DNA from 4 places in the Streptomyces sp. NPDC050508 genome. Region 3 is predicted to be linked to each of the others. Evidence: riboswitches for the same ligand, from Rfam matches in the RefSeq annotation. Region 3 holds a riboswitch; each other region holds the start of a gene.

What was found. A riboswitch is a leader RNA that binds a small molecule or an ion and turns the genes downstream of it on or off. The one in region 3 is predicted to bind cyclic di-AMP.
Region 1: another riboswitch for cyclic di-AMP. It lies ahead of AB0I69_RS46780 (M23 family metallopeptidase); the one in region 3 lies ahead of AB0I69_RS23060 (NlpC/P60 family protein).
Region 2: another riboswitch for cyclic di-AMP. It lies ahead of AB0I69_RS35520 (transglycosylase family protein); the one in region 3 lies ahead of AB0I69_RS23060 (NlpC/P60 family protein).
Region 4: another riboswitch for cyclic di-AMP. It lies ahead of AB0I69_RS34020 (transglycosylase SLT domain-containing protein); the one in region 3 lies ahead of AB0I69_RS23060 (NlpC/P60 family protein).

Annotation. Positions count from the first base shown of each region.
Region 1 is NZ_JBFAJJ010000033.1:39,044-46,927, forward strand. It holds gene AB0I69_RS46765 (DNA topoisomerase IV subunit A) at 1-1,080, opposite strand, end outside; gene AB0I69_RS46770 (pitrilysin family protein) at 1,407-2,762, shown strand; gene AB0I69_RS46775 (pitrilysin family protein) at 2,759-4,147, shown strand; cyclic di-AMP (ydaO/yuaA leader) riboswitch at 4,349-4,512, shown strand; gene AB0I69_RS46780 (M23 family metallopeptidase) at 4,526-5,281, shown strand; gene AB0I69_RS46785 (GntR family transcriptional regulator) at 5,469-6,173, shown strand; gene AB0I69_RS46790 (HPr family phosphocarrier protein) at 6,395-6,676, opposite strand; gene AB0I69_RS46795 (GNAT family N-acetyltransferase) at 6,865-7,884, shown strand, end outside.
Region 2 is NZ_JBFAJJ010000015.1:141,293-146,933, forward strand. It holds gene AB0I69_RS35500 (Ppx/GppA phosphatase family protein) at 1-676, opposite strand, end outside; partial or broken gene AB0I69_RS35505 (DUF501 domain-containing protein) at 827-1,276, opposite strand; gene AB0I69_RS35510 (septum formation initiator family protein) at 1,318-1,794, opposite strand; gene eno (phosphopyruvate hydratase) at 1,894-3,180, opposite strand; gene AB0I69_RS35520 (transglycosylase family protein) at 3,501-4,187, opposite strand; cyclic di-AMP (ydaO/yuaA leader) riboswitch at 4,197-4,378, opposite strand; gene AB0I69_RS35525 (transglycosylase family protein) at 4,572-5,519, opposite strand.
Region 3 is NZ_JBFAJJ010000008.1:2,032-9,915, reverse strand. It holds gene gndA (NADP-dependent phosphogluconate dehydrogenase) at 1-777, opposite strand, end outside; gene AB0I69_RS23080 (hypothetical protein) at 922-1,464, opposite strand; gene AB0I69_RS23075 (GtrA family protein) at 1,550-2,212, opposite strand; gene AB0I69_RS23070 (endonuclease/exonuclease/phosphatase family protein) at 2,465-3,325, shown strand; gene AB0I69_RS23065 (hypothetical protein) at 3,327-3,791, opposite strand; gene AB0I69_RS23060 (NlpC/P60 family protein) at 3,998-5,629, opposite strand; cyclic di-AMP (ydaO/yuaA leader) riboswitch at 5,638-5,811, opposite strand; gene AB0I69_RS23055 (DUF1996 domain-containing protein) at 6,146-7,884, shown strand, end outside.
Region 4 is NZ_JBFAJJ010000014.1:100,742-108,625, reverse strand. It holds gene AB0I69_RS34030 (LacI family DNA-binding transcriptional regulator) at 1-792, shown strand, start outside; gene AB0I69_RS34025 (HAD family hydrolase) at 899-1,705, shown strand; gene AB0I69_RS34020 (transglycosylase SLT domain-containing protein) at 1,815-2,294, opposite strand; cyclic di-AMP (ydaO/yuaA leader) riboswitch at 2,298-2,503, opposite strand; gene AB0I69_RS34015 (CocE/NonD family hydrolase) at 2,735-4,729, opposite strand; gene AB0I69_RS34010 (peptide MFS transporter) at 4,746-6,251, opposite strand; gene AB0I69_RS34005 (polyprenyl synthetase family protein) at 6,457-7,467, shown strand; gene AB0I69_RS34000 (hypothetical protein) at 7,503-7,884, opposite strand, start outside.

The sequences.
Region 1 (7,884 bases), on a different contig from region 3:
CTTGAGGCCGAGCGTGAGGGGCTGGCCGTCGACCAGCGCCACGTTGTTGATGCCGAAGGACTCCTCCATCGGCGTCAGCTTGTAGAGCTGCTCCAGGACCGCTTCGGGCACGAAGCCGTTCTTGATCTCGATGACCAGGCGCAGGCCGTGCGCGCGGTCGGTGAGGTCCTTGACGTCGGCGATGCCCTGCAGCTTCTTCGCGCCGACCAGGTCCTTGATCTTGGCGATCACCTTCTCCGGGCCCACGGAGAAGGGCAGTTCGGTGACGACGATGCCCTTGCGGCGCGCCGTCACGTTGTCCACGGCGACCGTGGCGCGGATCTTGAAGGTGCCGCGGCCGGTCTCGTACGCGTCCCGGATGCCGGTGAGGCCGACGATCCGGCCGCCCGTGGGCAGGTCGGGGCCGGGGACGTGCCGCATCAGGGTGTCCAGGTCCGCGTTCGGATAGCGGATCAAGTGGCGGGCGGCGGCGATGACTTCGCCCAGGTTGTGCGGCGGCATGTTGGTGGCCATGCCGACGGCGATGCCCGACGAGCCGTTCACCAGGAGGTTCGGGAAGGCGGCGGGCAGGGCCACCGGCTCCCGCTCCTGGCCGTCGTAGTTCGGGGTGAAGTCGACCGTGTCCTCGTCGATCGACTCGGTCATCAGGTTGGCAGCCTCGGACGGCCGGCACTCGGTGTACCGCATGGCGGCCGGCGGGTCGTCGTTGCCCAGCGAGCCGAAGTTGCCGTGGCCGTCGGCCAGCGGCACGCGCATGGAGAAGGGCTGGGCCATGCGCACCAGGGCGTCGTAGATCGACGCATCCCCGTGCGGGTGCAGCTTTCCCATTACTTCACCCACGACTCGCGCACACTTGACGTATCCGCGGTCGGGGCGCAGGCCCATCTCGTCCATCTGGTAGACGATGCGTCGGTGGACCGGCTTCAGGCCGTCCCGGGCGTCCGGCAGGGCTCGGGAGTAGATGACCGAGTACGCGTACTCAAGGTAGGAGCCCTGCATCTCGTCGACGACGTCGATGTCGAGGATCCGCTCCTCGAACGAGTCGTCGGGCGGCGGGGTCTTCGTGCTGCGGCGGGCCATCGCTGCCGGCTCCTCTTTTCTGGTCGCTCGCCTGGGGGTCGCTCCCCTTCGGCTCACTCTTGCTGAAGCGTGAACGGGGTCTGACGTGAACCATTGTGGACCGCGGCACTGACAACGCGGACCAGGACCCGGCGTCGGCCGCTCGGCTCCGTCGCCGACGGCTGCCGCGTGAGTCCACGTGTTGCGACTGCCGCAGGCTACGCGATCTCGCTCTGGGCGTACGTCCGCCGGGAACTTCGCCGACGGTGCGCACGCTTGCATACAGTGGCGGGACGAGCAGGATTTCTGCGGTTCCAGCCAGAGAATCCGCGATCGAAGGGACGTACATGCCCATGGGTCACACGGCCACCGCCGAGGCAGGATCCGGCGGTCTGACAGCGACCGAACACCGCCTGGCCAACGGTCTGCGCGTGGTCCTCTCCGAGGACCACCTGACCCCGGTCGCGGCGGTGTGCCTCTGGTACGACGTCGGTTCCCGCCACGAGGTCAAGGGGCGTACCGGCCTGGCTCACCTCTTCGAGCACCTGATGTTCCAGGGCTCCGGACAGGTGAAGGGCAACGGACACTTCGAACTGGTGCAGGGCGCGGGCGGTTCGCTCAACGGCACCACCAGCTTCGAGCGCACCAACTACTTCGAGACCATGCCCACCCACCAGTTGGAGCTCGCCCTCTGGCTGGAGGCCGACCGCATGGGCTCGCTTCTGGCCGCCCTGGACGAAGAGTCCATGGAGAACCAGCGGGACGTCGTCAAGAACGAGCGCCGCCAGCGCTACGACAACGTGCCCTACGGCACCGCGTTCGAGAAGCTGACCGCCCTCGCCTACCCGGAGGGCCACCCCTACCACCACACGCCCATCGGCTCGATGGCGGACCTGGACGCGGCCACCCTGGAGGACGCGCGTGCGTTCTTCCGCACCTACTACGCGCCCAACAACGCGGTCCTGTCCGTGGTCGGCGACATCGACCCCGAGCAGACACTCGCCTGGATCGAGAAGTACTTCGGGTCCATCGCGTCGCACGACGGCAAGCCCGCGCCCCGTGACGGTTCGCTGCCCGACTCGATGGGCGGGGAGCTGCGTGAGGTCGTCGTCGAGGAGGTCCCGGCCCGCGCCCTGATGTGTGCCTACCGGCTCCCGGAGGACGGCACGCGCGCGTCCGACGCGGCCGACCTCGCCCTCACCATCCTCGGCGGCGGCGAGTCCTCGCTCCTCTACAACCGCCTTGTACGGCGCGACCGTACGGCTGTTGCGGCCGGCTTCGGTCTGCTGCGGCTGGCCGGGGCGCCCTCCTTGGGCTGGCTGGACGTCAAGACGTCAGGTGACGTCGAGGTGCCGGTCATCGAGGCCGCCATCGACGAGGAGCTCGCCCGGTTCGCCGAGGAGGGCCCCACGGCCGAGGAAATGGAGCGCGCCCAGGCCCAGTTGGAGCGCGAGTGGCTGGACCGGCTCGGCACGGTCGCGGGCCGCGCCGACGAACTGTGCCGGTACGCCGTCCTGTTCGGCGACCCGCAGCTCGCCCTGACCGCCGTACAGCGCGTCCTGGACGTGACGGCGGAGGAGGTGCAGCAGGTCGCCAAGGCCCGCCTGCGCCCCGACAACCGCGCGGTGCTCGTGTACGAGCCCATCGCGGCCGAGGATGACGAAGCAGAGGCCGGCGACGAGAACGAGGAGGCGGCCAAGTGACCGAGCTCGCCACGATGGAATTCCACCCACAGCCCCAGGCCGGCGAGGCCAGGCCGTGGGCCTTCCCGGCCCCGGAGCGCGGGACGCTCGGCAACGGCCTGACCGTGCTGCGCTGCCACCGCCCCGGCCAGCAGGTCGTCGCCGTCGAGGTGCTCCTGGACGCGCCCCTGGAGGCCGAACCGGCCGGCCTGGACGGTGTCGCCACGATCACCGCGCGGGCCTTCTCCGAGGGCACCGACAAGCACTCCGCCGAGGAGTTCGCCGCCGAGCTGGAGCGCTCCGGCGCCACCCTCGACGCGCACGCCGACCACCCCGGACTGCGCCTGAGCCTGGAGGTCCCGGCCTCGCGCCTGGCCAAGGGCCTCGGCCTGCTGTCGGACGCCCTCAGGGCGCCCGCCTTCGCGGACAGCGAGGTCGAGCGGCTGGTGCGCAACCGCCTCGACGAGATCCCGCACGAGACGGCCAACCCGTCCCGCCGCGCGGCCAAGGAGCTCTCCAAGGAGCTGTTCCCGGCGACCTCGCGCATGTCGCGTCCGCGCCAGGGCACCGAGGAGACCGTCCAGAAGATCGACTCCGGTGCCGTACGCGCCTTCTACGAACGGCACGTTCGGCCGGCGACGGCCACCGTCGTGGTCGTCGGCGACCTCACCGGCATCGACCTGGACGCGCTTCTGGCCGACACCCTGGGTTCGTGGACGGGCTCCACCGCGCAGCCGCGTCCCGTGCCGCCGGTGACCGCCGACGACACCGGGCGGGTCGTGATCGTGCACCGTCCCGGCGCCGTCCAGACGCAGCTGCTCATCGGCCGCGTCGGTGCCGACCGGCACGACCGAGTGTGGCCCGCCCAGGTGCTCGGCACGTACTGCCTCGGTGGCACCCTCACCTCCCGCCTGGACCGCGTCCTGCGCGAGGAGAAGGGCTACACCTACGGTGTGCGGGCGTTCGGCCAGGTGCTGCGCTCGGCACCCGACGGCACGGGCGCGTCGATGCTCGCCATCAGCGGCTCCGTGGACACCCCGAACACCGGTCCCGCGCTGGACGACCTGTGGACGGTGCTCCGCAAGCTCGCCGAGGGCGGACTCACCGACACCGAGCGGGACATCGCCGTACAGAACCTCGTCGGGGTGGCGCCGCTCAAGTACGAGACCGCCGCGGCCGTCGCGAGCACGCTGGCCGACCAGGTCGAGCAGCACCTGCCCGACGACTACCAGGCGACGCTGTACCAGCAACTCGCCGCGACCGGCACCGTGGAGGCCACCGCGGCGGTCGTGAACGCCTTCCCGGTGGACCGTCTGGTGACGATCCTCGTCGGCGACGCGGAGCAGATCAAGGAGCCTGTGGAGGCTCTCGGCATCGGTGAAGTGACCGTCGTTCCGGCGGAGTAGACGGAGTAGCTGCACGCGCGCGTGGGGAGCCCTGGTGACTGAAGCGTCACCAGGGCTCCCTATTGTCCGAATTGGGGGAGAGGTTGCCCGTCTGCCCTGTGGCATACCCAACAAAAACCGTGATCCGTTTGGGGATTGAAAGTGACCCCCCTTAGCGTCGGTCCGGCTGTCCGTCAGGCACCGCGCCGCACTCGTGGCACCGGACAGTCATCGCCGAGTCCCCGTACGGCGCGAGCCAGGGGAGCCGGGGACCCACAAGAGTCCCTGGGGTGAATCGGACGCCCGCGCGCGTAGCGAGGGGGTCCGTAGGAGACCTTCCTGCTCCGAACCCGTCAGCTAACCCGGTAGGCGAGAAGGAAGGAAAGGACCAGCCACTACATGGCGTTCACCCGCGCCACCGGGAAGCACCGTCGCCCGAGCCGGACCCACCGCACTACCGTTCGTGTCGCGAGTGTCGCGGCCCTCACCACCACCGGCGTCGTCGGCACCCTCGCGAGCGCCCCCGCGTTCGCCACGGAATCCGCCGCCGAACAGACCGGCCTCACCCCCGTCATCGCCATGGGCGACTCCGTCGCCGAGAAGATCGACGCCCAGGCCGCCGCCCAGCAGCAGGCCGCGGCCGAGCAGGCCGCCAAGGAGGAGGCCCGCGCCAAGGCCGCCGCACTGGCCAAGGCGGAGCGCGAGGCCGAGGTACGCGCCGCCCGCGCCGCCGAGCGCGAGAAGCTCAACGCCTTCGTCGCCCCGGTCTACGGCTCGTACGTCTCCACCGGCTACAAGACCGGCGGTTCCCTGTGGTCCTCCGGTGCCCACACGGGCATCGACTTCCACGCCTCGACCGGCACCTCCGTGCACGCGGTGGGCTCCGGCACCGTCGTCGAGGCCGGCTGGGGAGGCTCGTACGGCAACCAGGTCGTGATCAAGATGGCCGACGGCATGTACACCATGTACGGCCACCTGTCGTCCATCGGCGTCTCCGTCGGCCAGAGCGTCACCCCGGGCCAGCAGATCGGCCTCTCCGGGGCGACCGGCAACGTCACCGGACCGCACCTCCACTTCGAGGCCCGCACGACCGCCGAGTACGGCTCCGACGTCGACCCCGTCGCCTACCTCCGCAAGCACGGTGTGAACGTCTGACGACTCGGCGCCGCACTTCCCGAAGCCCTGGCCCGCCGGCCGGGGCTTTCGGCGTTTCCGGAGCCCTCCTGTCCAAAAAATATCCATGGATTCCGGCCCGCCATCGGAAATTCCCGCTCATTGCAATAGAGTCACGGAACACACGTCAATCGTCGACGTTTCACGGGGATTAAGGCGGAGGTCGGACATGCGTATTCCGGCGCACTCGGTATGCACGGCGATCCGGGACGACATCGTCGCCGGTGTCTACGAGCGCGGCAGCCGGCTCACGGAGGAACTCCTCGCGCGCCGGTACGGGGTCTCGCGCGTCCCCGTCCGGGAGGCCCTGCGCACGCTGGAGGCCGAGGGGTTCGTGGTGACCCGGAGGCACGCGGGCGCGTGCGTCGCGGAACCGACCGAGCAGGAGGCCGCCGACCTGCTGGAGATGCGGATGCTGCTGGAGCCGCTCGGCGCCTCACGGGCCGCTCAGCGGCGCACTGAGGCCCACCTCAAGGTGCTGCGCGGCCTCGTCAGGCTGGGCCAGGAGCGCGCCAGGCGGGGCAACAGCGAGGATCTGCGCTCCCTGGGCAGCTGGTTCCACGAGACGCTGGCACAGGCCTCCGGGAGCCCCGCGCTGACCTCGATGCTGACCCAGCTGCGGCACAAGATCGCCTGGATGTACGCGGTGGACGCACCGGCCAACCCCGTGGAGTCCTGGGCCGAGCACGGGGCCATCGTGGACGCGGTGGCGCGCGGCGACAGCGAGCGGGCGCGGGCGATCACCGCCCTGCACACCGAGCGGGCGGGCACCGCGCACCGGCTGCGCTTTCCCGGCGGGGCGAACGGCGCGAACGGCACGGACCGTGTGAGGACTTCGCAACCTCCCGTAAACATGTCCGGCCTGCGGCATTAACACGGGCACCGTATACAAAGAGGAGATAATTCGCGGGGGATTATTTCTGCTGCCCGTAAGTGGAATTGCGAAGGGCTCGCCCGGTAATTCGGACGAGCCCTTCGAGGTTGCGGTACATCGTTTTTGCGGCGAAAGCGCCGCAACCATCAATTGAGGAACCCCGATGGCGCGCAACCACCTCCGCGAGAGCGGCGCCGGTTTAGGCGCAAAGGGGGCGTGCCTCAGACGGTCTCGGGGAGTTCCTCAAGACCTTCGGCGACCAGCTTCGCCAGCCGGTCGAGGGCCGCGTCGGCGCCCTCGGCCTCGGAGGCGAGGACGATCTCCTCGCCGCCCTGGGCGCCCAGGCCCAGGACCGCGAGCATGGAGGCCGCGTTGACGGGGTTGCCGTCGGCCTTGGCGATCGTCACGGGGATACCCGCGGCCGTGGTGGCCCGGACGAAGATGGAGGCGGGGCGGGCGTGAAGGCCCTCCGCCCAGCCGACGTTGACGCGGCGCTCAGCCATGTGATGCTGCCCTTCAGAGTCTCAGGGTTGTCTAGACCAGTTTCCCACACGTGAAGCGAGCCCGGACCAGTCCTGTGGACCGTCCGGAGCGAGGAGTCGGACCGCGGCCTCGGCCCGACTTCTCCTTGCTGCTTTCTCCCACAGACTGCCTCGCGCCGTTGTCGGACGCGAGCCGTACGCTGGGGCCCATGCAGACCTCGTCGGACCGGCACGAGTACCCCGCCCACTGGGAAGCCGACGTGGTGCTGCGCGACGGGGGTACCGCGCGCGTCAGGCCCATCACCGTCGACGACGCCGATCGCCTGGTCAGCTTCTACGAGCAGGTCTCCGACGAGTCGAAGTACTACCGCTTCTTCGCGCCGTATCCTCGCCTGTCCGCCAAGGATGTCCACCGCTTCACGCACCACGACTTTGTGGACCGGGTGGGACTCGCGGCCACCGTCGGCGGCGAGTTCATCGCCACCGTACGCTATGACCGCATTAGTGCCGACGGGCGTGCCGCCTCCGCACCGGCGGACGAGGCCGAGGTCGCCTTCCTGGTGCAGGACGCGCACCAGGGGAGGGGTGTCGCCTCCGCCCTCCTGGAGCACATCGCGGCCGTCGCCCGCGAGCGCGGCATCCGCCGCTTCGCCGCCGAGGTGCTCCCCGCCAACAACAAGATGATCAAGGTGTTCACGGACGCCGGCTACACCCAGAAACGCAGCTTCGAGGACGGCGTCGTACGCCTGGAGTTCGACCTCGAACCCACGGACCGGTCCCTCGCCGTGCAGCGCGCGCGGGAGCAGCGCGCCGAAGCGCGGTCCGTACGACGGCTGTTGGTGCCCGGCTCGGTCGCCGTCGTCGGCGTGGGCCGCGCGACCGGCGGGGTGGGCCGCAGCGTTCTCGACAACATCAGGGACGCCGGGTTCACCGGCGGCCTGTACGCCGTGAACAAGGCCTTCCCCGAGGAGCTGAAGGAACTCGACGGGGTGCCGGCGCACCGCTCGGTGCGCGACATCGAAGGCCCCGTCGACCTCGTGGTCGTCGCCGTCCCGGTCGAGTACGTCCCCGAGGTCGTCACCGAGTGCGGTGAGCACGGGGTGCAGGGGCTCGTCGTGGTCACCGCCGGTTACGCCGAGAGCGGCCCCGAGGGACGCGAGCGCCAACGCGAACTCGTGCGCCACGCGCGCACGTACGGCATGCGCATCATCGGGCCGAACGCCTTCGGC
Region 2 (5,641 bases), on a different contig from region 3:
TGACCGAGCCGGCCAGGCCGACCAGGGTGCGGGCCTCGCGCAGCGGGACCGTCTTCTCGGCGAGGTCGAGGGCAGCCTCGATGTCGGCGCGCATCGCGGTGATCTGGTCCGGGGTCGGCGGGTCGGTGACCTTGCCGTCGCGGACCAGGTGACGCTCGGTCATGCGGACGCAGCCGATGTCCACGGAGCGGGCGGCGCGGACCTGGTCGTCGCCGACGACGAACTCCGTGGAGCCGCCGCCGATGTCCACTACCAGGTAGGGCTTGGCCAGGTCGTCTCGGCCCGTCAGTTCCTTGGTCGCGCCGGTGAAGGAGAGTTCCGCCTCCTCGTCGCCGGTGATCACCTCGGGCTCGACACCCAGGATGTCCACGACGCCACGGACGAAGTCGTCGCGGTTCGAGGCGTCACGGGAGGCCGAGGTGGCCACGAAACGGACCTTGTCGGCGCCCTTCTCCCGGATCACCTCCGCGTACTCACGGCAGGCCGCGAACGTCCGCTCCAGCGCTTCGGGGGCCAGCTCGCCGGTCTTGTCCACGCCCTGGCCGAGCCGCACGATCGTCATCCGCCGGTCCAGCTCCCGCAGTTCACCCGTGGCCGGGTTCACGTCCGCGACGAGCAGCCGGATGGAGTTCGTACCGCAGTCGACCGCCGCGACGCGGCTGAAGCCCTCCTCCAGCAGCGGGACGTAGGAGAAGTACGTGCTGCGGATCGCGGCGGGGTCGGCGTTCTCGGCGGGCAGTTCGTCGGCCGGGTCCGGGGCCGCGAGCGGCTGTACGCACGCGCCCTTCGCCCACCACTCCGGCAGCATCGCGATCGCCTCGTCGCCGAGCGGGTTGACGCCCGGGCCCGCGGCCAGGGAGTGGCCCACCAGGACGTGCAGGCACTTCACGCGGTCCGGCATGCCGCCCGCGCTCGGGAAGCCCTCCAGGACCTCGATGGCGTCGCGGCGTGCGAGGTAGTCCTCGTGGGCGGCGCGGTACGCGGCGGCGAGTTCGGGGTCGGTCCCCAGTCGCTCCGTCATCTCCTTCATGACGCCGTTCGCCTCCAGCGTGCCGATCGCCGAAGCGGCCTTCGGGCACGTCAGGTAGTACGTCGTCGGGAAGGGGGTGCCGTCGGGGAGACGGGGGGCCGTCTCCACCACGTCCGGCTGTCCGCACGGGCAGCGGTGGGCGATCGCGCGCAGGCCGCGCGGCGGACGCCCGAGCTGCTGCTTGAAGGCCTCGACATCGGCGTCGGTGGGCTCGGTGCGCGGAGTGGGCGGCGGGGGCGTTTCCATGCCTGTACGAGAGTCTCTCTGGAGTGTCTGTCAGTTCGGTGTCACTGGTCGGAGGCGTCGGACTTGTCCACGCCGTCCCAGACGTTCGAGTACCACGGGCGGTCGGCCGCCCCCAGTTCCGCGCGCGACTGCTTCGCCGCGTCCGGGTCGATCACGATGTAACCCGTCTCCCCGGGCATCACGTAGTGCAGCCGCTGCCGGATCTGCTGCTCCGCGTACGAGTCGTCCTGCCAGCGTGCCTTGAGGTCGCGCAGCTGCTCGACGCGCTGCCGCGCCTGCTCCTGCTGCCGTTGGAGATCGGAGATCTCGGCGCGCTGGGAGACGTACTGCCTTATCGGGTACGCCAGCGCCACGATCAGCGAGCACAGCACCAGGGCGAGGAGGGCCGCCCGGCCGGTGAGCCGGGAGCGGCGGGCCTGCCGTTTGGTCTGGGAGCGGTAGACACGGGCCGCCGTCTGCTCGCCGAGCAGCTTGAGCCTGGTCGCGGTGGAGAACCGGTCCCGGTCCTTCACGGCCATGTCCCGCCTCCCCTTCACACGCGCGTACGTCCCCGCACACGGTACGGGACCGGGTGCGGGGACGTACGTACGACTGGCTAAGGCTTAGCCCTGTACGGCTCAGCCCTTGAAGCGCGGGAAGGCGCTGCGGCCGGCGTACTCCGCCGCGTCGTCGAGGATCTCCTCGATGCGGAGCAGCTGGTTGTACTTGGCGACGCGGTCCGAGCGGGCCGGGGCGCCGGTCTTGATCTGGCCGCAGTTCACCGCGACGGCGAGGTCGGCGATGGTGGTGTCCTCGGTCTCGCCGGAGCGGTGGGACATCATGCACTTGAAGCCGTTGCGCTGGGCCATCTCGACGGCGTCCAGGGTCTCGGTCAGCGAGCCGATCTGGTTCACCTTGACGAGCAGGGCGTTGGCGGTGCCCTCCTCGATGCCGCGGGCGAGGCGCTCGGGGTTGGTGACGAAGAGGTCGTCGCCGACGATCTGGACCTTGTCGCCGATGCGGTCGGTGATGACCTTCCAGCCGGCCCAGTCGTCCTCGTACAGCGGGTCCTCGATGGAGACGAGCGGGTAGGCCGCCACGAGCTCCTCGTAGTACTCGGTCATCTCGGCGGCCGAGCGGGACTTGCCCTCGAACTCGTACTTGCCGTCCTTGTAGAACTCGGACGCGGCGACGTCGAGCGCGAGCCCGATCTGCTCGCCGGGGACGTAACCGGCCTGCTTGATGGCCTCGATGATGAGGTCGAGGGCGGCGCGGTTGGACTCCAGGTTCGGGGCGAAGCCGCCCTCGTCGCCGAGGCCGGTGGACAGGCCCTTGGTCTTCAGCACCTTCTTGAGGGTGTGGTAGACCTCGGCGCCCCAGCGCAGCGCCTCGGAGAAGGACTCCGCGCCGATCGGGGCGATCATGAACTCCTGGATGTCCACGTTCGAGTCGGCGTGCGAGCCGCCGTTCAGGATGTTCATCATCGGAACGGGCAGCAAGTGCGCGTTCGGACCGCCGAGGTAGCGGAAGAGGGGGAGGTCGCTGGCCTCGGACGCGGCGTGCGCGACGGCAAGGGAGACGCCGAGGATGGCGTTGGCGCCGAGCGAGCCCTTGTTGTCGGTGGCGTCCAGGTCGAACATCGCCTGGTCGATCAGGCGCTGCTCGGTGGCGTCGTAGCCGACGAGCTCCGGGCCGATCTGCTCGATGACGGCGAGGACGGCCTTCTCGACACCCTTGCCGCCGTAGCGGTTGGGGTCACCGTCACGCAGCTCGATGGCCTCGAAGGCACCCGTGGAGGCGCCGGACGGAACGGCGGCACGACCCGTGCTGCCGTCGTCGAGGCCGACCTCGACCTCGACCGTGGGGTTGCCTCGGGAGTCCAGGATTTCCCGGGCTACGACGACGTCGATGGACGGCACGAGCATCTCCTTCTTGGGATCTGACGCGGCTACGGCAACACCGCAGCGGCTCTGCGAGACGAGCCTAACCGGCTCCGGGCGATTGGCCATCCGGTCGGCCGTCTGTTGGACAGAACCGAGAGTAAATTGTTTCCGAACGGAACAAAGAGTCCCGTGGAAGAACACGGGGACACAAAAAGCCCCGCCCCGGTGCGTACGGGGGAACACGCACCGGAGCGGGGAGCCCGTGGGGGACGGGGGTGACCCTCACGAGGTCTCCATGATGGACACCACGGATGTGAGGGCGCTGTGGTTCAGCTGAGAGACCTGTATGTCACTTCAGGCTGTCACTTCAGGTGAAGCTGCTGGCCCGGGAAGATGACGTCGGCGTCGTCGATGATGTCCTTGTTCAGCTTGAACAGCTGCTGCCAGCCGCCCTTCACCTTGTGCTTCTCGGCGATGGAGCTGAGGCTGTCGCCCTTGACGACCTTGTACTCGCCGTCACCCTTCTTGACCTTCTTGCCGGTCGGGGTGGTGACGGTCTTCTTGGCGGCCGGGCGCTCGGCGGAGCGGGAGGCGGTGGTGTCGGTCGTGGAGCGCTCGGTGGTGCTCTTGGAGGAGCTGGAGCTGCTCGACGAGCTGGAGCTGCCGCCGGAGTAGGTGGCGCTGGAGAGGCCGGTGCCACAGGTGGGCCAGGCACCCTTGCCCTGGGCTGCGAGAACCTTCTCGGCTACGGCGATCTGCTGGGACTTGGAGGCCTGGTTCGCGGTGGAGGCGTAGGCGGTGCCGCCGTACGCGGCCCACGTCGAGGCGGAGAACTGCAGGCCGCCGTAGTAGCCGTTACCGGTGTTGATGGACCAGTTGCCGCCGGACTCGCAGCTGGCGACCGTGTCCCACTCCGAGGCCGTGGCGGCGGAGGCGCTGCCGGTGGCCATCAGCGGGGCGGCTATCGCGACACCGGTGACACCGGCGAGCGTGGCGACGCGGGTGGCCTTGGACGGACGGCGGTGCTTGCCCTTGCTGGAAAACAGCATGGAAAATCCCAATCCCCTCACCGACGCCTGCGAGGTGAGCTGTCGGGTTCGGGCCGTGTGAGTTGCCCGGCCGTGCTCGTACGTCTCGTACGAGGCACGACTTCACCCCAAGCCGGTTCCGGTCGTCTCTCAACTCCCGGGCCCGGCGCTTACCTTGGGTCCCCCGCTCCTGCCTACGGCGCTTGACGCGACGACTGTTCCCGGAGGCCGCTGGCAGGACTCGGCGTGTGCGGCAGCCGGGGCTCGTGGTGACGAGCGGCCTTGACCGTAGACACGGAATCGGCGGAATTTCAAAGACGATCAGGGCTTCTGAGACTCATCCCACACTTTGATCAAACCGGACATTCGACTCGAAGCGTGACGTGAACTCCCGCTGTTCGCTTGCTACTTTTCGTCCGCTTCCGTACCGACGTCCAAGGTCTGACCGGCGGCGATCTGGGTCGGATCAGCGCCTATCACCTTTTTGTTCTCGGCGTAGAGCGCACGCCATCCGCCGTCGAAGCCAAGGGAGTCGGCGATGGACGCGAGGGAGTCGCCGGCGCGGACGGTGTACGTCTGCGGCGACACGCTCTCCTCGGCACTGGCACCGCGATGCTTCCCGGCACTCTGCTCACTCACGCCACCATCGAGCGCGCCGGTGTCGACGAGGCTCCACTTGCCCACCGCCTGCTCCGAGTTGTCCGATTCATCGAGTTTCGGGGATGCGGTCGCCGAGTCGTCGGCCGCGAAAGGAATGGTGGACTTGTCGGACTTGGTGGAGTCTGTGGACTTTTCCGTCGCGGTGGGCGAGGGACTGCTCGACGGGTCGCCGGTGGAGGAGTCGGACGAAGTCGAGTCCGTGGTGCCGGAGTCGGACAATCCAGATGAAGCGGACGAGTCGGAGGAGCCCGAGGAGTCCGTCGCGCCGGCCGACGGCGAGTCGCTCGCGACTCCCGTGTCGACGCCCGTCGAACCCGAGGTCGCGGTGAGGCCGGAGATCAACGCGCAGGTCATCCACGCGGAGGTCCCCTTGGCGTCGAGGATCTTCTCGGCGACGGCTATCTGTTGGGAGCGGCTGGCCAGGTCGGCGCTCGGCGCGTAGTCGAGGCCGCCGTACTTGTCCCATTCGTCCTGGGACATCTGTAGTCCGCCGTAGTAGCCGTTGCCGCTGTTCTCACTCCAGGAGCCGCCGGTCTCACACTCGGCCACCTTGTCCCAGGTGGTGCCGTCGGCGGCGTTCGCGGCGGCGGCGCCGAGGAGCGGGATGGCGATGGCGGAGCCGGTCACGCCGGCCGCGACAAGGAGTGCCGGAGCCTGACGGGGGCGACGGTGACGACCGTTCCCGGAGAGCATGCGGAGGCCTTTCGCGTGACGGCGGGGGAACCGCGCGGCGGATGGTTCGGGGCGCCGCGCTGGTACGTGAACGTACCCACAGTCGATCACTTGTCACAAGTTAATGCCACGGAGATCACGTG
Region 3 (7,884 bases):
CTTGCCGGTCTCCGCGTCGGTGTGGGCGAGGACTTCGGCGGTGATCTCGATCAGATAGGACCCGAGCCGTCCCTCGTTCCAGCGGCGGAAGACGTCCGCGATCTCGGCGGGGGTGTATCCGCCGACCTGGCGCAGCAGGTCGTAGGCCTCGGCGATGAGCTGCATGTCGGCGTACTCGATGCCGTTGTGCACCATCTTCACGAAGTGCCCGGCACCGTCGGTGCCGATGTGCGTGGAGCAGGGCTCCCCGTCGACCTTGGCGCTGACGGACTCGAACATCGGGCCCAGCACGGCGTACGACTCCGCCGATCCGCCGGGCATGATCGACGGCCCGTTCAGTGCGCCCTCCTCGCCGCCGGAGACCCCGGCGCCGACGAAGTGCAGGCCCTGTTCGCGCAGGGCGGCCTCGCGGCGGCGGGTGTCGGCGAAGTGGGCGTTGCCGCCGTCGATGATCATGTCGCCGGGCTCCATGAGCGCGGCGAACTCGTCGATGACGGCGTCGGTGGCCGGGCCGGCCTGCACCATGATCATCAGGCGGCGGGGGCGTTCGAGCGCGGCCACGAACTCCTGTGCCGTCTCGGCCGGGACGAAGGCGCCCTCGTCGCCGTACTCCTTCATCAACTCATGGGTGCGGTGCGGCGATCGGTTGTGGACGGCGACCGTGTAGCCGTTGCGGGCGAAGTTGCGGGCCAGGTTGCGGCCCATCACACCCAGGCCGGTGACACCGATCTGGGCGGTTCCGTCGGCAGCGGGGTTGTGCGGTGCGGATGCGTTCATGGGGTGCCTGTTCTCCGAGTCGGTGACGTGGCGGGTCGGCGCGGGGCGCCCATGACCGCAGGTACGTCTGTGATCGCGAATTGACTCGAAATCCGGGAACCCGATTCGCGATCGGCTCCGGCAGCCCGCCGTCGGACCGTGGTCTCAGCAGCCCGTGCCGGTCGGGGCGAACTCCATCCGCGCGTGCTCGTCCGTGCCGACGGCCTGGTCGTAGGTGACGCGCGTGACCTGGTACCAGACGTCGTCCCTGCCCGTGTCGCCGCCGACGTCGTCCAGGCTCACGCACCACTGCTCCTTGCGGACGAGCCGGGTGTACGTCTCGGTGCCACTGCGCACCTTCGCGCACTTCCGGTACCGCTCTGTGGTGTACCAGGTGCGGGTCTTCTTCTTCGTGCCCGTTCCCGAACTGCTCGTGTGCCGGACCTGCTTGGTGGCCGACGAGCACTTCGTGACCGTGTGCGGTCGAGTGGCCTTCACCGTCTTCTTGGCGAGATGACGGACCGAGTCCCTGAGCCCGGTCACGGTGTCGGGTGTGGGCTGGGCCTTCTGCGCCGTGCTGCCACTGCTCTGACTGGCATCGGTCGCGGAATGCGTACTCCCGTCGATCCCGCCCCCGCCGCCGCACGCGCTGAGTGCGCCGATCAGAAGTGCCGCCAACGCGCCCGATATCACTCGCCTGTTGAACATGTCCCCCGCCGAATGTGTTGTGGAAGCGGTCAGCGTAACTGATCACCGGGGGACACCTGCGGGCCTCGGGCCTGCGCTTTCGCCGCTACAAGGCCCCCGCGACGGCCGGAGCCGCCGACCTCACCGATACGAGGGAGGGATGCCCGGGTTTCCACGACTCGCTCGCCGCAGTGGCCGCCCTCGCCGGGAGCGGGAAGCCGCCGTGCCGGTTGAGCGCCCGGGCGGGCCGCGGGGCTGTCGTGCGCACGGGAACCGGAATCAGCACCGGCACCGGCACCGGCGAGGACACCGTCTCGATCGTGTCCTTCGTGCGGTCGCGACCGGTGGCGAAGACGTACAGGCGCAGGAGCAGGAAGCGGGCGAGGCCGGCGAGACCGGAGGCGCCGAGGTAGACGATCTGCTCGGTGAGCATCCCGGGCGACGACTGCACCAGGTGCAGGACGAACATCGCGGCGCAGGTCACCGCGTAGGCCGCCGCGGCCGAGCCCGCCGACTGCCAGTGCCCGCGCCATCCGGCGGGCCGGCCCGACCCGAAGGTGAAGCGGGCGTGCAGCTCCGTGCACAGGAGGGTGGAGGCGACGGTGATCAGCGCGTTCGCCACCGCCCAGGGCAGCTGCTCGGCCAGCAGTGCCACGGCGCCGCTGGAGAGGAGTCCGACACCTCCGCCCAGTGCCACGAACCGGGCGAAGGAGGCCAGCGGGCCCGGGGCCGCCGGGGTACGGGGCGCGTCGTCCATGGCGGTCTCCATCCGCTCCGTACGCTGCGCCTCCTGATACGGCCGCGTAAGTTTGCTTGACTTACTCAACTATAGCGGTTTGCTTGAGTTACGCAAGTAGAGTTTCCGGGGTGGTGTTCCTGAGCCGCACCCCGGAAACCTCGGCCCATGCGAAGATCGCTACCCCTGCCCGCCGACACGCAGGGGGACGACAGGATGACGACGGCCCGGCCGATACGCGAACCCATGGCCCTGCCGACCGGCATGGGCTGACCGGAGGTGATCATGGGTGACTTACGGGTGAGGTGCGCGACGTTCAACGTGCTGCACGGGCAGTTGGTCCGGCCGGACGGCCGCCCGGCGCCCGCACACCCCGACGATCCCTCGGCACCGCTCGCCGAAGCCGTCGCGGGCCTGGACGCCGATGTGATGGCCCTCCAAGAGGTCGACCGCTTCCAGGAACGGTCCGGTGGCGTCGATCAGGCCGCGGTCGCCGCCGACGCGCTGGGCGCACGCGACTGGCGTTACGCGACGGCGCTGCACAGCCGTTTCGTGCCGGGCCGGTGCTGGGTCCTCGACCCGGCCGAGCCCGAGATGCGCGTCCACGGCCCCCAGGCTCAGGAGCCCGAAGTCCCTTCGCAGGGCGTCGCGTTGCTGTCCAGACTCCCGGTCCACGAGTGGCGGGCCCTACGGCTCCCCGCGGGGCCCTTGGCCGTGCCGCTGCGGGTCGCCGGGCGGGCCGCTCCGACGCTGGCCCGCGACCAGCCCCGGGCCGCGCTGGCCGCCGTGCTGGAAGGACCGCACGGCCCGTTCACCGCGGTGGCCGTCCACCTCTCGTTCGTACCGGGCTGGAACGTCGGCCAACTGCTCACCGTCCGCCGCTGGATCGCCGGCCTTCCCCAACCCCAGCTGCTGCTGGGCGACTTCAACCTGATCGGCGCGCTGCCCCGGGTCGCCCTCAACGCGACCGCGCGGCGCGGCTGGCGGGGTCCCGCCCGGCAGGCGACCTTCCCCTCGCACCGCCCGCGCGTCCAGTTCGACCACATCCTGGCGAGAGGGCTGGGTGCGGACGCCATAGGGGCAGCGCATACGCCGAGCACGGCGATCTCGGACCACCGGCCGCTGGTGGTGGAGCTGTCCCTCTGAGTCAGTTCCACAGGGGATAGGTCACGACGTGCGCGAACTGGTCCGGCCTCCCGGCGGTGTACGTCAGGCTGATCCGACCGTACTGCCGCACTCCCGGATGCCGCTTCCACTGCTGCGGGTCGTCGAGCCGGACGACGACCGGGTACGAGTGGAACTTGCCTGCCGCACAGTAGGGCTTGCAGTCGTTCACCACGTTGAAGCCCGTGGCCGTCGCGGAGTTGTCGTTCCAGTACGACCAATGCAGCGATGTCAGACGGCTGTTGCCGTCGCCGCAGGCGAGCATGAAGTCGGTCGGACGCACCTCGGGATGCCAGAGGCAGTCGACGAGCACGGGGTCTTCGAGTTGCCGGTGGGCGGCCGGTACCGCGCGCACTGTCGCCGGGGCCGCGGACGAGGTGCCCACGGCCGGTGCGAGCAGGGCGGCGGCACAGACCGTGACGACTCCCACCATGGTGTGTTTGTACATGTCCGCTCCCGGCCGCCTGTTCGTACTCGTCGCTCCACACCCGCACAGCGGTGGACCCGCCTGCCGAGGCACGGTCGTCGTCTCTCTTCTCGTTCGACGCTACGACCGTGTCCGGGGTTCCACCACTCCTGTGGACCAACGACACGGGCCGCCGAGAGTGTCGGGGTGTGGGCGACCGGGGCCGGAGATGCCCGGCCCCGAGCGGATCAGGCGGGCCGTACGGCGCCCCGGATGGCGGCGGAACCGGCGTAGAAGATCGACTCCTCGCGGATGGGTGTTCCCGGGCTCGGCGCGTGGATCATCAGGCCGTTGCCGGTGTAGAGGCCGACGTGGTCGATGCTGTCGTAGAAGAAGATCAGGTCCCCGGGGCGGATGTCCGCGAGGGGGACGAGCGCGCCGGCGCCCGACTGTTCCTGGGCGGTGCGCGGGAGCAGGACGCCCGCGGCCTTCCAGGCGGCCTGGGTGAGGCTGGAGCAGTCGTACGCGTCCGGTCCTGCGGCGCCCCACAGGCAGGGCCTGCCGATCTGCGCGCGAGCGAAGGCGAGCGCGGTGCCGGTCTTGCTGTGCGTGGTGGGGTCCTGCACCGCGACGGGTGCCGGGCTCATTGTCGGGGCCGGGGGGAGGTTGATCTCCGGGGCCATCGTCGGAGCTGTGGGCAGTGTGAACTCGGGGGCGGCGGGCGGGGCCGCGGCGAAGGAGACTTCGGCGGCGGGGGCGGTCGGCTGCCACTCCTGTTGCGGCGGGCGCCAGTCCGGTTCCGGTGTCGTGTACCAGGTGGGCTGCTCGGGCACCATCGGAATCTGCCCGGTCGACCAGGCAGGCTGTTCGGTAACCATGGGCATCTGCCCGGTGGACCAACTCGGTTGCTCGGTGACCACGGGCATTTGGCCGGTGGACCAGGCAGGCTGTTCGGTAACCATGGGCATCTGCCCGGTGGACCAACTCGGCTGCTCGGTGACCACGGGCATTTGGCCGGTGGACCAGGCGGGCTGTTCGGTAACCATGGGCATCTGCCCGGTGGACCAAGTCGGTTGCTCGGTCACCATCGGTATCTGGCCGGTGGACCACGTCGGCTCCGGGGCGGGCCAGGAGGTTTCCGGGCTCGACCAGGGGGTGTTCGCCGGGGCGGGTTCGGTGCGCGGAGCGGCGATGTACGGGAGCAGCTCCAGGTCCGCGGTGAGCGGGTCGAACACAGGCGCCGGGGCGGCCGCCACGGCGAATTGCTGCGGCTCCATGGCGGGCGTGCGAGGCACCTCGATGGCGGGCACGGGCGACAGGTCGAGGACGGTGGCCTGCGGCATCTGAGCCATCTGCTGCATCTGGGGTGCTTGCGGCGCGGCAGGCGGTAGTGCGGCGACGGGGCCGGCCGTCAACTCCGCGACAGGAGCGGCGAATTGCGGGGCGACTGGCTCCGGTACGGCAGTCCCCGCGGTCAGCTCGGCCACGGCGCGGCCGGGCTGTGCTTCGAGTGCTCGGCCGCCGCCTTCGGGCTCGGGGCGTCGTTCGGATCGCTCGGGCGGGGCTTCCGCCGAGCGGGCGGGAGTCCTGCGGGGCGGCAGGATCGCCGGTACGGTCGGACCCAGTTGAGCGCGAGCACGGTCGAACAACTGCCGAGTGACGGCGTCTTGAGCGGGGTCGGAAGGACGCGACGCGCTGGGACGGGGCTCGACACGCTGGCGCGGAGCCCCGGACATCTTGCGTGTGGCGTTGTAGTTTCCGGTGGCCGTCTCGGCCCTGTCGTAAAGGGAGTTGATCCGCCGCTGGACTTCGTCACGGCTGGGTCGGTCGTCCACGGTGGGGCCACTGCCTCCGGTGCGCGTACTTCGTTCTGCCGGCATGGCAGACGTGCTCCTTCCGTATCGCGCCTACCGAGTTAGCTGTCGGGTTCGGGCGGTCGATCACGGAAGGATTGCCCTACGACCCTTGCCCGGAGGGGCAGTTGGGCCGATTCACCCCAAGTCGGTTGGGTCCTCGGCTCCGGCTGTCGCGAGCGACACGCCGGACTCGGCGCAAACCGTGCGGCCCGGCGCTGCTCGCCGGAGTAGGTCGTACGGTCTGAGCGTCAACTTAGCCAACGTGTGTGCCTCGTGTGAAGGTTGAAGCGCGATATGTCCGATACGTTTTTGTGACCTTTACCTCTCCCAAACGTGTCACGGGCTCATGAGCCCGCCGGGTCGGGTGATCCATATGAGGTCGCTATGAATTTTTGGGACGGTTGAACACATCGGCATCCGGCTCCGTATTGGGACGGGGGATTTCCATGCCGGGACGATCCGGGCCGACCGATACGTGTAGGAGCAACTTCCTTGGCACGCAACACGCGCAGACGCCCCACGGGCGCACGACGCGCGACGATGGCAGCAGTCGCCCTGATGCTGGGCGGCGGAGGACTGGTGGCGGCGAACGTCTACGCGTCGGCGTCCGAAGGCGGTTGGGGCGGTGACTCGTCCCAACAGGGGTCTCCCGATGCAGCATCGAGTGGCGCGACGATCGACTGCCCGGACATCGGCACCCAGTTGACGACGGTCCCCGACGAGGCGAAGACCGAGGTCGACGCCCAACTCGCGCTTCTGGACCAGCAGATAACCGAGGCCTACCAGAAACTGAAGGACTCGACGGAGTCCATACGCCAGGACGCCTCCTTCGCCGACAACGCGATCATGAATCCGTTGAAGGAGAAGCGGGCCGCGACCATCGGACGGATCGACGACGCCATCGCACGCGTCGGGGACCGTCCGGAGGGACTCGACGCGCTCGCCGGCTGCACCCTGATCGCTCCCACGAACGGCGACCAGAACGGCAGCTCCAGCGGCGGCGACCAGAGCGGTAGCGCCGCCCCGACCGGCCAGGGCCAGCAGCAGTCCACCAACGGGCCCGTCGCCTCGGACTACGCGGACATCACCTCCGTACAGCCCAACGTGAACACTCCGCAGGAGCAGGCCGACGCCTCCCGCGGCACGTTCGTCACCGCGTGTGGCGTGAACGAGAACGGCCTGTTCAACTCCGACAACGTGATCGTCGCCCCCGGTGTCACCAACGGCGCCCACCACTTCCACGACTACATCGGCAACCAGTCCAACAACGCCTTCGCCAGCGACGACGATCTGGCGAAGGCCGACACGAGCTGCGAGAACCCGGGCGACAAGTCCACTTACTACTGGCCCGTGTTGCGCCTGCAGAACGGCAAGCAGGAGCGGGACGCGGACAAGCCCGGCGGTGGCACCGAGGGCAACTCCGGTCAGATCGTCACGGCCAAGGCGGCCACGCTGACGTTCGTGGGCAACGCGAAGAGCAAGGTCGTCGCGATGCCGCGCCTCCTGCGCATCATCACCGGCGACGCGAAGGCCTTCGTGAACGGCCCGGCCAATGCCAACGCCTCCTGGAGTTGCACCGGTTTCGAGGACCGGCAGCTCAAGGACAAGTACCCGCTGTGCCCGGCGGGCAGTGATGTGGTGCGCACCTTCAAGTTCCAGAGCTGCTGGGACGGCCGCAACATCGACAGCGCCAACCACCGCACCCACGTGGCCTTCGAGGCCGCCGACGGCTCCTGCCCTGCGGGCTTCGAGGCCATTCCGCAGCTGGTGCAGCGGATCGTCTACGACGTGGAGGCGCCGAGCCTCCAGGACGGCGGCAAGACGACCCCGCTGTTCGCGGTGGACTCCTTCCCCGAGCAGCAGCACAAGCCCGTCACCGACCACGGCGACTTCATCAACGTCTTCGACGAGGGCCTGATGAAGGACATGGTCAACTGCATCAACAACGGCGAGAAGTGCGGCGCCGGCACGAACAACGACCCCGGGGGCTCGGGTTCCGGGTCCGGTTCGGGTGGCGGCTCCGGCACGGGTGGTGGCTCGGGTTCGAGTGGCGGCTCCGGTTCGGGCGGAGGTTCGGGTGAGCCGCAGGAGTCCCCGACGGCCACCGACACTGCTACGGCGTCGCCCACCGCGACCGCGTCCGACGAGCCCGGCGGCAACGAGGGAAGTGGCGGCAACGGCGGCAACGGTGACCAGCCCACCGCGGATCCCGCGACGAGCGCCCCGGACACCGAGACAAACGCCCCCGAGCCCACCGACACCCAGACCACCGACCCCGG
Region 4 (7,884 bases), on a different contig from region 3:
CAGGAGAAGTTCTTCGAGGACCCCAACTTCAATGTCCTGCTGCGGGGTTGCACCGAACACCTGGCCCGCCACGACATCCCGCTGCTGCTGATGCTGGCTTCTTCGAAGGACGAACGCCGCCGCCTGACCCGCTACATCACCTCGGGCCACGTGGACGGCGTCCTCCTGGTCTCCAACCACAGCGGTGACCCGGTCGCGGCCGAACTCCGGGACGCCGGCATCCCGTTGGTGGCCTGCGGCAAGCCGCTCGGCACCGCCTCCAAGTACAGCTACGTCGCCGCCGCCGACCGCGACGGCGCCCAGGAGATGGTCCGCCACCTCATCGCGGGCGGCCGGCGCCGCATCGGCATGGTCACCGGCCCGCTCGACGCCCCCGGCGGCCCCGACCGCCTGGCCGGCTACCGAGACGTCCTCACGGAGGCAGGCCTCCCGCACGATCCCACCCTTGTAGTGGAGGGCGACTACCGCCGCACGGGCGGCGAGGAGGCAGCCCGCAGACTCCTGTCCCAGGCCCCCGACATAGACGCGGTGTTCGTAGCCTCCGACCTGATGGCCTTGGGAGTCGTCAACACCCTGCAACAGTCCGGCCGTTCGGTCCCGAATGACATCGCTGTCGGCGGCTTCGACGACTCGGCGGCGGCCACCTCCATCACCCCGGCCCTCACGACCATGCGCCAGCCCTACGACCGGATCAGCGCCGAAATGGTGCGGATGCTCCTCGCCCAGATCGCCGGCGAGGACACGGCGGGCGTCATCCTGCCCACCGAACTGGTGATCCGGGAGTCGGCATAACCGCCGTAACTGTCAAACCAACCGGAACACGGGTCAACGTATGTGAAGGCAGCAGCCGTCCGGTTCGTGTCGAGTCGGTGGGGCGTTCCATCCGTATTCTCTGATCATGGCCGCACCCCTCGCATATGCACTGATCGCCACCGACCTGGACGGGACGCTGCTGCGCGGCGACGACACGCTCTCCGACCGGTCCCTCACAGCGCTCGCGCGGGTGGCGGCGGCCGGTGCCCAACACCTCGTCGTCACCGGCCGGCCGGCCCCGAGGGTGCGGCCCCTCCTCGACGACCTCGGCTCCAAGGGGCTCGCGGTGTGCGGACAGGGCGCGCAGTTGTACGACGCCGGCGCGGACCGTCTGCTCTGGTCGGTCACCCTGGACCGGGAGCTGGCGGAGACCGCGCTCGGCAAGATCGAGGCGGAGGTGGGCCAGGTGTACGCGGCCGTAGACCAGGACGGCGTGGACGGTCTCACCCTCATCGAGCCCGGCTACTTGATGCCACACCCCACTCTCCCCGCAGTACGGGTGGGCAGGCGCGACGACCTGTGGACCGAGCCGATCAGCAAGGTGCTGCTCCGTCACCCCGCCCTGGAGGACGACGAGTTGGCGTCCACGGCGCGCTCGGTGGTCGGTTCACTGGCCTCGGTCACCATGTCGGGCCCCGGCACCGTCGAACTCCAGCCACTCGGCATCACCAAGGCGACGGGCCTGGCCCTGGCCGCCCGCCACTTGGGCCTGACCCCGTCCGACACCATCGCCTTCGGCGACATGCCGAACGACATCCCGATGTTCGACTGGGCAGCCCACGGCGTGGCAATGGCCAACGCCCACCCCGAACTGAAGGCGGTGGCGGACGAGGTGACGTCATCGAACGAGGACGACGGCATCGCGCTGGTCCTGGAAAGACTCTTCAGCTGAGCTGTGAATGGCCCCGAAGGGGCTCATTCAGGGGCGCGGGGAACTGCGCGACCAGCCACGACGGCGGTGTCACTCAAAACACAACCAGTCGTGGCTGATCCAACAGTTTCTAGTAAGCGCCGTACACGTTGTCGATGGAGCCATACACGGCCGCCGCGTAGTTACAGGCAGCCGTGATGTTCGCAACCGGGTCATACGGATCGAACGAAGTCCCGGCCACGTGATACGCGTTGAACGTCGGGTCGATCACCTGGAGCAACCCCTTCGACGGCGTACCGGCCGCCGCGTTGGAGTCCCAGTTGTTGATCGCGTACTGGTTCCCGGAAGACTCACGGATCACGTTCCGGTAGATCCCGTTGTACGTGCCCGGAATCCCCTTCTGCGCCATGATCGCGAGCGACTCCCGGATCCACCCGTCAAGGGTGTTGGGGTACCCGGCAAGCGTGGTCGAGCCGGTGCTGGTCGAAGTGGTGGCCGCGGACGCGGTGGTCGCACCCACGACAGGCAGCGCGAGGATCGCGGCACCGGTACCGGCGACGACGACACGGCGGACGAGGCGGGCGCGGCGGGACTGAGCGGATGCAGGCATGACGAGGTTCCTCTCCGTCGCCTGCGAGGTGAGCTGTCGGGTTCGGGCTGGGAGGTGCCCGGCCGCGCCCTTGCGGACGTGACTTAACCCCAAGCCGTTCCGGTCGCGCTGACCGGCCCGGCGACTTACCTGGTTCCCCCGCTCCTGCCGTGCGAGATGTGTTCGTGACTGGGATGCCGGGCGGCGGCAGGATTCGGCGTTCCGCTCGACAGGCCGGGAACGTATGCGAGAGCACATGTCCGGAACAAGTGGCGGAATCACACCTAACCCCTATTGACCTTGGTGTGAGGCGTATGGGGCACTTGATCCTTTGCGCGAGCCAAGGGTCAACTGTCAAATGCCGTAAGGGAAAACGCGGGCAGACCGGGACACAGGTCACGCACAGAAAAGCGTGACCCAACTCACGGGAGGATTAAGAACGGCAAATCGGGCATTCAACCTCAACTGGCAGTTCTCGGAATCCTTTTCTCCCACGTCCGGTGAAAGATCACCTCTTCGCCCTCAGTGCAGATGACCTCATTGGAGGTAATAAAGTCCGTTTCGTCGCAAGTGATCTCGGACCGCGTCCGCACGGTCGTGTCCCACGCAAGCTCCGGCCGGTGCAGCCGGATCGACCAGTCGGACCGCGTACGGGCCGACAACGGATCCGACTCGTCGATCGTGTACGTCTCCAACGCGTCCTCGGTGAATTCGAGCCCGTCCGGGTACACGCGCGTCCCGCCGTACCGGGGGTCCACCTCCAGCCGCCACTCGCCCTTCGCGACGTCCCGCACGACCAGCCGCTCGGGGCGCGGTTCGTCCAGGGTGGCGGGGTAGTTCACCCCGAGCGGCTCGGCCTCCTCCGGCTCCCCGAACCGGATGTCATCCGCCAACTCCCGCTCCCGCACCGGGAGTTCGAGCGCGCTCCCCTCCGGGTCCAGCGTGAACCCCGCCGAGGACTCCGGCTGCGGCCAGATCCACGGCCAGTACGCCGACGACACCGCGAGCCGGATGCGATGCCCGGGCGGGAACGCGTGCCCGATGCCGTTCAGCTCGAAGGTCACGTCTTCCGTGGCACCCGGCGTCCACGGCACCACCCGGTCCCGCCCGTGCCGCGCCGACAGGTTCAGCACACCCCGGGTGACGAGGGTCGACGCACCGTCGGGGGCGACATCGCACAGCCGGGCGATCACCTGCCCGCGCGGCACCTCGCAGGTCAGCCGCAGCCGTACCCTCGGCCGCCCCAGCACCCACGTCTCGGCCGGCACCTCGAACTCGAAGCAGGCCGACCGCGCGTCCTCGTCCCGCTGGTCCGGCGGCAGATCGGCGTCGTTCCCGAACGGGAAGAAACGGCCCGCGTCCACACCGGTGTGCATGGGGGAGCGGACGATCACGGGCGCACCCCGGAGGCCGTACGTCGTCGTCTTCACGTGCGGCGAGGGCCAGGACGGCTCGCCGACCCAACGGCCCGGCAGGGTGTCGTAGACCGTGGCCGGAGGGTGCGAGTCGCTGACGTAGGCGCGTAGGAGGGGGTCCGCCATCACTCCCGTGTCGATGCCCTTGAGGTGTTGGTCCCACCAGCGGAGGGTCTCCTGGAGGAAGCCGATCGCGGGGCCCGGCGGCAGGCCACGGTCCGGGTACTGGTGCGACCACGGGCCGATCAGGCCGCGTACGCGGTCCGGTGGGAGGTGTTCGACGAGCCGTAGGACCGTGTCGCGGTACGGGTCGTGCCAGCCGCCCACCGCGAGGACGGCCGCGTCGATCGCGCCGTAGTCCTCGCAGACGCTGCCGTGCTTCCAGTAGTCGTCGCGGATCTGGTGGGCGAGCCAGGTGTGGATGAACGGGTCGATCTGTTCGAGGCGCTTGAGCCACATGTCGCGCCAGACCAGGCCCGCGTACTCGGGGTCCGGCGGGCGGGCGACGAAGGCGAGCATGGTGGCCGCCCAGGCGTGCAGGTCGACGGCGAGGGCGGAACCTCCCATGTAGTGCACGTCGTTGTCGTAGCGGTCGTCCGTGGAGCAGACGGTGACGATCGCCTTGAGCGGCTCGGGCGCGAGGGCCGCGATCTGGAGGGAGTTGAAGCCGCCCCAGGAGATGCCGAACATGCCGACCTTGCCGGTGCACCAGGGCTGCGCGGCAAGCCAGTTGACGACGTCGACGCCGTCGGCGAGTTCCTGCGCGTCGTACTCGTCGCCGGGTGTGCCCTCGCTGTTGCCGTGTCCGCGGACGTCGACCCGGACGGAGGCGTAGCCGTGGCCCGCGTACCAGGGGTGGCGCTGGGCGTCCCGGGGCGCGGTCCAGTCGGTCAGGCGGTACGGGAGGTATTCGAGGAGCGCTGGGACGGGTTCGTCCGTCAGCGGGCGCCACACGCGCGCGTAGAGGCGTGTTCCGTCGGACAGCGGGATACGGAGGTCCTCGTGGGTCGTCTCGTGGGGGAAGGACGTACGGATGCGCATGAGGGGACCCCTGGGTTCAGTGGACCGGATGCATGGTGCGGCGCAGCCACGGCGCGGCGGCCATCACCGCGAGGCCCGCGGCCACCGCGATGGCGCCGTTGACGCCGAAGTAGGCCGGCTTGGAGACGTCGTCGTAGAGCTTCACCGTCTGGGCCTGGATGCCGTTCGCGAGCGCGAGGGACAGGAACCAGAGGGACATGGTCTGGCTGGAGAAGGCGGCCGGGGCGAGCTTGGTGGTGGCCGACATGCCGGAGGTCTCCAGGAGGATGTCGCCGAGGCCGAGCAGGAAGTACGAGCCGACGATCCACCAGGCCGACATCCGGTAGGCGTCGCCGCTGTGCCCGCTGGTCGGCAGGACCATCAGCAGGAAGGAGAGTCCGCCCAGTACGACGCCGATCGCGATCTTGTTGGAGGCGTGCGGCTGGCTGCGGCCCATGCGGACCCAGAGCGCGGCGACCACGGGCGCGAGACCCACCTCGAAGGCGCCGAGCGCGGACGCGTACCAGCTGGCGGGGAAGTCGAAGCCCAGGATGGTCGTCTCGGCGTTCGACGCGGCCAGCAGCATCATCGTCGAATAGGCCTGGAAGAGAATGAAGTTGAAGACCGTGGAGGCCAGGAAGAGCACGATGTACGGGCGCAGCCGGCCGCGTTCGTCGGCGGTCACCCGGGGGCTCATGAACATCACCGCGAAGTACACGACCGGGGCGATCACGGAGATGACGGTGAGCAGGTCGACGAAGCGGCCCATCGTCAGCCAGCCGGCGACGGCCAGCGCGGTCGCGAGCACGGCGGCGACCAGGATGCCTACGACGATCAGGCGCACCGCGCGACGCAGCGCGTCCGGTGCGAGTGCGAACTCCGCGGTGGTCCTGCGCCCGGCCAGGTGACGGCGCCCGGCGACGTACTGGATGAGCCCGAACGTCATGCCGATCGCGGCGGCCGAGAAGCCCCAGTGCCAGCCCTTGTGGTCGCCGAGCCAGCCGGTGATCAGCGGGCCCGCGAAGGCGCCGATGTTGATGGCCATGTAGTAGAGCGCGAAACCGGCGTCACGGCGCTCGTCGTCGGTGCGGTAGAGCTTGCCGACCATGGTGGCCACGTTGGGCTTGAGCAGGCCGGTGCCGGCGCTGATGAGGCCGAGGCCCACCCAGGTCATCGTGCCTGTGGGGACCGCCATCGCGTAGTGCCCGCAGGCGATGAGGATGCCGCCCCACAGCACCGCGCGGAACGAGCCGAGGATGCGGTCGGCGAGCCAGCCGCCCGCGACCGAGACGAGATAGACCAGCGTTCCGTAGGCTGCCGATACGGACGCGGCCGTTCCGGACGACATGCCCATGCCGCCGTGCGCGACCGAATCCGCGAAGTAGAGGACGAGGATGGCCTGCATGCCGAGGAACGAGAAACGCTCCCAGACCTCCAGACCGGAGAGCGTGAGCAGCCCCCTGGGCTGGCCGAAGAAGGCGTGGTCGTCCTCGGGCGGCGGTTCGCTGTCGGGCTCGGCTTCAAGTGCGGTTCGAGACACCATCCACTACTTCCGCGTAAGTCGATAAATATCCGTTCTTATCAGGTGATCAAAAACATACCGGTCATGATCCGATACCGCCCCCGCTGGACGGGGTGGGCGGCATGGGTGATCGAAAGCCGACCGGATACGCTGACTTGAGTGATGGCAGCGACCTATCGACAAACCGTGTGACCGCCCAGGGACACCAGCAGACAGGAGACCCCTCGTGACCGTCGTCGGGCCGTTCGGGCTGAGCGTGCGGGACCAGGCTCTGGAAGCCGATGTCCAGGCCGGAATGGCGGCAGTCGAGGAGGGTCTGCTCGAAGCCACCAAGAGCGAGGTGCCCTTCATCACGGAGGCCGCCCAGCACCTCGTGCGCGCGGGCGGGAAGCGGTTCAGGCCGCTCCTCGTGATGCTCGCCGCGCAGTTCGGCGACCCCTACGCGCCGGGTGTCGTGCCCTCGGCGGTCGTCGTCGAGCTGACCCACCTCGCCACGCTGTACCACGACGACGTCATGGACGAGGCGGCCGTGCGGCGCGGCGTGGACAGCGCCAACACCCGCTGGGGCAACTCGGTCGCGGTCCTCACCGGCGACTTCCTCTTCGCGCGCGCGTCGCACACCCTGGCCGACCTCGGCCCCGAGGCGGTGCGGGTGCAGGCCGAGGCGTTCGAACGCCTGGTCACCGGTCAGATCCTGGAGACGGCGGGACCGTCCGACGGGCGCGACCCGGTCGAGCACTACCTCGACGTGCTCGGCGGCAAGACCGGCTCCCTGGTCGCGGTCGCGTGCCGCTTCGGCTCGATGATGGCCGGCTGCGACGACACGGTCGTGGACGTCCTCACCCAGTACGGCGAGCGGCTCGGCGTCGCCTTCCAGCTCGCGGACGACGTCCTGGACATCGCCTCCGACGGCCACGAGTCCGGCAAGACCCCCGGCACGGACCTCCGTGAGGGCATCCCCACGCTGCCGGTGCTGCGGCTCCGGGAGCGGGCGGACCGCCTCGGGCTCGCCGAGGACATCGCCCTGTGCGAACTCCTCGACTCCGACCTCACGGACGACGCCCGCCTCGCCGAGGCCCTTGCCCGCCTCCGCGCCCACCCGGCCCTGGAACAGGCCCGCCGGGACACTGTGCGCTACGCGGAGGACGCCCGTGCGGCCCTCGCCCCGCTCCCCGAGTGCGACGCGAAGGTCGCCCTCCTGGAGATGTGCGACGCGGTGGTGCACCGGGCGGGCTGAGTCGTCCCGTCAGGAGTCCCGCTCGGCAGTCCCGTTCAGTAGCCGCCTCCCGTGCTGGAGGCGGTGGCGGTCGTGGCCTTCGCTCCGGTGGGTGTCACCGCCCACCAGGTGCCGCCCACGCCCTGGCCGTAGGCCTCCTTGGGCTGGTCGTCCTTGGCGTAGCGGTAGAGGGGCCAGCCGGCCAGCGTGAGTTGCGAGGTCCCGCCGGAGCGCTTCACCGTCGAGACGAGGCTCTTGTCGATGCCCTTGACGGTGACGGAGCCCTTGGCGGTCGCGGCGGGCCAGACCACCGCGCAGGTGCCGTAGCAGCTGACCCTCGTCGGGTGGGCGGAGTCGGCGTCGAAGCGGTAGAGGACGTACCCCTTGCTGTCGGTCACGACGGTGCCGACCTTGGCGACCTTGGCGGTCATCAGGGTC